DNA from 2 places in the Staphylococcus pseudoxylosus genome. Region 1 is predicted to be linked to the other one. Evidence: riboswitches for the same ligand, from Rfam matches in the RefSeq annotation. Region 1 holds a riboswitch; the other holds the start of a gene.
The links. A riboswitch is a leader RNA that binds a small molecule or an ion and turns the genes downstream of it on or off. The one in region 1 is predicted to bind thiamine pyrophosphate.
Positions count from the first base shown of each region.

Region 2: linked by a shared signal. The riboswitch ahead of LG295_RS09515 (ECF transporter S component) and the one ahead of LG295_RS08495 (3-oxoacyl-ACP reductase) in region 1 are both predicted to bind thiamine pyrophosphate.

Region 1 covers NZ_CP085024.1:1,782,495-1,785,717, forward strand. The annotation lists gene trmD (tRNA (guanosine(37)-N1)-methyltransferase TrmD) at 1-138, opposite strand, end outside; gene rimM (ribosome maturation factor RimM) at 138-644, opposite strand; gene rpsP (30S ribosomal protein S16) at 887-1,153, opposite strand; TPP riboswitch at 1,373-1,471, shown strand; gene LG295_RS08495 (3-oxoacyl-ACP reductase) at 1,583-2,335, shown strand; gene LG295_RS08500 (LLM class flavin-dependent oxidoreductase) at 2,357-3,223, shown strand, end outside.
Region 2 covers NZ_CP085024.1:1,985,128-1,988,350, reverse strand. The annotation lists gene LG295_RS09520 (ABC transporter ATP-binding protein) at 1-1,323, opposite strand, end outside; gene LG295_RS09515 (ECF transporter S component) at 1,336-1,911, opposite strand; TPP riboswitch at 1,991-2,092, opposite strand; gene graF (glycopeptide resistance-associated protein GraF) at 2,457-2,591, opposite strand; gene auxA (lipoteichoic acid stability factor AuxA) at 2,832-3,223, shown strand, end outside.

The DNA of each region.
Region 1 (3,223 bases):
ATGTTTATTTTCTGCAAAATGTCTAAAATCTACAGTATTGACTTGTAACACATCTTTTTCTTGAGCACGCTTCAGAATAGAATGATTTAACACGTCATTAAACATATCTGGAAATAGAGTTAAATAATCAATCTTCATTAATCTAACAATCCTTCCATAGGTGAGATTTGAATACGTCTACCTTCGACATCAATTTCTTTAACTACGTCTGCAATATAAGGTATTAAATATTCTTTATCCCCTTTAACAACCCAAACATCATTGGCACCTGTTTCAAAAATTTCTATCACACGACCAATTGGCGTATCTTCTTCATCGAAGACCGTACAACCAATAATATCTGAATAATAATATTCATGTTCACCTAATTCAATTTCTTCATGGTCACGTTCTTGAACTAACGTTTCACCTTTTAAATGCTCAATATCATTAATATTATTGATTCCTTCAAATGTTAACATATGAAGTCCTTTATGCATTCTATATGATGAAATTGTAAATGTTAATGATTCTTTGTCTTTACGTTCGATCTCAACGATTTCCCCGGGTTGAAAACGTATATCGGTAAAATCTGAATTAGATTTCACCTTAATTTCTCCTTTTATTCCATGTGTATTTACAATCTTCCCTACTTCAACTTTCATATATGTTCCTCCAAAATAATTTGACTATTTCTGTTATCTTTAATTATGTATCTTCGCTATTTTATTAGCTCATTATAACACGTAAGTTCGATCACTGTGACTCATTACATTTAAAAAATAAAGGCTCTATGATATATCGCCATTTTTCATTATTATTGAATTATATTGGATATTTCACAATAAAAAAAGAGCACCTCTCGAGGTACTCTTACAAATATACAGAATGTATATTAGGTTGAAAATTATTTTTGCTCATCAAATTTTTTCAAGATACCTTCTCTTGATAAAATATTACGAACTGTATCAGTTGGTTTTGCACCATCTTTTAACCATTTAAGTGCTAATTCTTCGTCGATTTTAACTTCTGGTGCATTGACATTGTTAGGGTTGTAAGTACCGATTTGTTCGATATTACGACCGTCACGTGGTGCACGAGCATCAGCTGCTACGATACGATAGAATGGATTTCTTTTTGAACCTAAACGTGTTAAACGTAATTTAACTGCCATTTATATTCGCTCCTTTAATTTTCATAGTTTTTATTTTCTACAAGAAATAATAATAACAGTAATCTTCAACTTTGTAAAGAGTTTCTTCTTTACCAATTTCAACATTCCGCCAATTTCTTTTTTTCAAATCAAAATGACATCGTATAAAATCTTAAATTATCCTAAACTTGACATTATTCACTAAAAAATATACATTGAAATTAAATTAAATTAAATAACTAAATGCACTAGGGGTGTTTCTAACTGAGATGAGTCTAACTCAAACCCTTTGAACCTGATCTAGTTTGAACTAGCGGAGGAAAGTGTGAAATCAAGCATATTTCAAAAGCTTTTTGAAGCACTTTTTATACATATGTTGATATTTCTAATACACAACTTTCTTTCTGAAGGGTTGTGTATTTTTTTATTGAAAATGAAGGAGTGTATATAATGAAAAAAAACGTCATAGTAACTGGCAGTAGCCGTGGATTAGGTGCAGCTATAGTAAAAACACTAGCTCAGCATGACCATAACGTAGTTATAAACTATCATAAAAGTGAACATGCTGCACAAAAGCTTGTTGATGAAATTGGAACTCGACAAGCTATCGCTGTACAAGCAGATGTGACAAAACGAAATGAAATTGATAGATTAGTTGATGAAGCTACACAATATTTTGGTCAGATAGATGTGGTAATTAATAATGCCCTAGTTGGATTTAAATTTGATCCTGTTGAACAAAAAGCATTTGCAGATCTTACATGGGAAGATTACCAGCAACAAATTGATGGCACATTAAAAGCGGCTTTCAATATATGTCAAAGCGCTATACCTCAATTCATTCAAAGACAAAAAGGTAAAATCATCTCAATAGGTACGAATTTATTTCAAAATCCTGTTGTCCCTTATCATGAATATACCACAGCTAAAGCTGGATTAATTGGATTTTCACGTAATTTGGCTGCCGAATTAGGACAATATGGTATCACATCAAACGTAGTATCTGGCGGTTTGTTAAAAACAACCGATGCAAGTGCAACGACATCAACTGAGGTCTTTGATTTAATTGCGCAAACAACACCTCTCAAAAATGTTACCTCACCACAAGATGTAGCTAATATGGTCGCGTATCTCGTATCAGATCAATCTGATGGCATTACAGGTCAGAACTTTACAGTCGACGGCGGCTTAACAATGAATTAATAAGGAGGAGCGATGGATTCTATGACACAAACACAACATCTCAACATCGGTGTACTCATCTATGGATGTGGTCACCATCAGGCTGCATGGCGCATGCCCCATTCAAGCATTGAACGTATTGGTGATATTACGTATTATCAGTCGTTAGCAAAAATTGCAGAACAAGGCTTATTTGATGCTATATTTTTCGCTGACAATCAATCGTTTCCAGCTAATTCTAAAAGTGATATGCCTGCATTTTGGTTCGATCCTCTAGTTAATTTAACAGCGATATCACAAGTTACACAACATGTTGGACTAGTTGCTACTATATCCAGCACATTTTCTAACCCTTTTACAGCGGCTAGACAACTATTGAGTGTTGACCACATTAGCCAAGGCCGCGCTGGTTGGAATTTAGTCACTTCAATGACAGATTTGGAAGCTGCGAACCATGGTATGGATCACTTACCTGAACACGAAGCACGCTATAAAAAAGCAGATGAATTCGCTCAAGTGATGAATCGATTACTTGAATCTTGGAGTGTGGATGACTTTTTACATAATAAAGAAGACAATAGTTTAATTAATAATTCTGCAATCAATGCTATCCATCATAAAGGTTCACACTTCAGTGTACAGGGACCATTGACAACACCAAGTAGCCCTCAAGGAAAACCAATTGCAATGCAAGCCGGTGCATCAGATCCTGGTATCGAATTGGCAACTAAATACGCAGATGCAGTCTATGCTGTGGCTTGGAATTTTGATCAAGCAACTAATTTTAAAAAAAGATTAAACCAAAAATTAATACAACAAGGAAAGTCTGAAAATAGCTTGAAAGTATTCCCTGGTTTAGTAACGTACGTTGGACAATCATATGAAGAAGCTTATGCCAAAAAACAACAA
Region 2 (3,223 bases), 200 kb from region 1:
ATCATGTGTCACCATAATAATAGTTTGACCACTAGCTACACGTTGTTGAAATAATTTTATTAAATTAAATGTATTATGGCTATCGAGACCAAATGTAGGTTCATCAAGTAATATGAATTCAGATGATGAACTTAGTGCAATTGCAACACTTAAGCGTCTCTTTTGACCGATTGAAAGTTCATAAGGATGTTGAGATTTTACGGATAGCAAATTAAGTGTTTTCAACATTGATTCAGTCTGAGTAGCAGCTTCTTGTTTAGAATTAAATTTATTTTTATATTGAATATGAATTTCATCATAAACGGAAGAGGTAATGAATTGTAATTCTGGATTTTGATAAACTAAATACATATATTTAGCAGCTACTTTAATTTTATTGAAAGAACGATTATTCAATAACATACGTCCTTCATATTTAATTAATTGCATCATTGATTCGAGTAATGATGTTTTTCCAGAGCCATTTGCGCCTGTAATTGTAATCCATTCTCCAGTACCTACATTTAATTGAGGGATATTAATAAGATTACGTTTACCACGTTTTATGGTTACATGATCAAATTCAAGGTCTAAGTTTGAGCAGCTGCTATTGAAATGCATAGTTGGTGGGGCATATTGCCATGCATTAGGGTGCCAAACACCATACTCTGTTAACAAATCTTCATGTTCATTCAAAATTTCATGGGGCGTGTTATCAGCAATAATGTCCCCTTCATAATTTAATAAGATGACACGATCCATATGTTGCCATATATGATTTACTTTATGTTCGACAATGACCACTGTTTTATCTTGCCATAGGGATTTAATTTTACCCCATAGTTCTGCAGTCGATTCAACATCCAACATTGCAGTAGGTTCATCTAAAAACAAGGTTTTCGACTGTTGTAATATCGTTTCTGCAATTGCTAATTTCTGTTTCATACCGCCACTTAGCTGATTAATGTATTGATTTTTATCCACTTTTAAATCGACGGCTTTTAATGCATGATCTATACGTTCATCCATTTCGTGACGAGGGATTTGTTGATTTTCTAAAACAAATGCTAATTCTTCGTCAACTTTAGGCATACAAAATTGACTATCCGGATCTTGAAAGATAACACTACTGGAATTATCGATAATCAATTCATCATATTTGATAGGTAAATCAATAAGATTTGGTACAATACCACTTAATACATTTAATAAAGTGCTTTTGCCAGAACCTGATGGTCCTAATAATAGTACTTTTTCGTTTTCTTTGATTTGGAGTGTTAAATGATCAAATATCTTTTTCTTACCGTTTGGATATTTTAATCGTAAATTTTTTGTAGCTATCAACGTGATTGCTCCTTATAAATTATCATAGTCACTTTCTGTGGCAGGTCTGAACAATTTGGTTACACCCGTTTGATCCAATGCTTTTACTATATAGTAGGATATTAGGCCGGCAACGACGATTCCGCTTATAAGTCTAAAGCCGATATATAACGCTAGATTCCAACCGGCAACTTCACCTAAATAACCATAAGCAAAGTCTAAAGGCAATGTTGAAATAGAAGCTAAGAGACCAGCGAGCATTGCGACCATTGCTGAACGAGATTTATATCTGAAAATAGCAAATATAATTTCACATGCTAAACCTTGTAATAAGGCATAGACCATAGTTGCAATATCAAAACGACCCATGACAATAGTTTCTCCGGCACCAGCAGCAAATTCGGCTAATATTGCAATACCAGCTTTAGGGATAATAAGGTATGCGACGATAGCAGCCATGAACCAAGCACCATATGTTAATTCTTCAAAATGTAACCCTGTAACTTGTAACGCTTTATATACAAAATTCCAAATGTTGTAAATGATTGCAAAAACAACAGCAATGAGCACAGTTACTAGAATCTCTGAAAGCTTTAATCCTTTTGACATAATAAATCCTCCTAATATAAAAACGCACAACCTTCTAGAAAGTTGCGCGTTAACATATAGGCATACAAATACCTGAAAATAGGTGATTAGTACACTTTCCTACGCTAGTTTCATCTAGATCAGGTTCAAAGGGTTTGAGGGTATACCTCATCTCAGTCACAAAACACCCCTAGTGCGAATGATTAATTTAAATTTAACTATAATGTATGACTTTTAAGGGATAATGTCAAGACTGCCCCTTAAATTTAATATATTACATATGTACTTTACTTCCATATAGGTTAATAATTATTTCGCCTTAATCAAACTAAAAATTGTTCATACAAAAGGAGGTAAGCTATTTTATTTGTATCCAATTGCATGACTTCACAATGTATATGGTGTATTTCTAAAGATATTGTTTTCACACATATAATACCTATCCAATGTAAGGGTAATAAAAAATTACACTAAAGATGAGACTGGTTCATTTATTATGAACCAGTCTCACTTGTCGGATTTACATTTATATTTTAAAGCATGTGATACCTATATTATTGAAACATTTAGTCTAATGAATCTTGTACATTCTTTTTGGTTTCTTCTGTACTATCTTCAGCAGTTTCCTTCTTATCTTTTAATTTATCTTCTGCTTCTTTTGCTTGTTCTGCGGCTTTTTTGTTTAATTCTTCTTTGCTCATAGATTAAACACTCCTTTTAAATTATATGACTTCTATAAAATATATACCACAACATAAAAAAATCAAACAAAACTGGTGATTTAGATTTTAGTCTTAGTTATAATCAATTTATTGTTTAATTGAATGGTATAAGTGGAAAGTTGACTATACATCGATTTATATCATACTATGGACGTATTTATTAAATTGTTAAAGACAAGAACTAAATGTTAATATATAATAACTTTTGAGGTGAATGGTATGTCTTTTTTGAAGAAACACGCTGAGATATTATATAGTTATATTATAGGCATCGTTTCGCTTTTCACAGGTCTCATCATTTTAATCAATTTACCTTTAATTGATAAATTAAATAACAAGGGGAAAATTGATCTACATATTCATAATGTATGGGATTTTATAAACGCATTTTTTGGTGAAATAATTAGGGTGATAAGCAATTATATTGGGAACTTCCCGGTATTTAGTGCCATTATAATCATTTTATTTGGTATTGGTGTTGTTTTGCTTGGTTTTACTCTATTTAGAACAACAAGATACGACTATGATATTTCAATATTCTTTTTAGTTGTTGGTATATTGTTCTTTATTATCACGTTAATTTTAATGACTCAAGTTTATAGCTTCTTTGC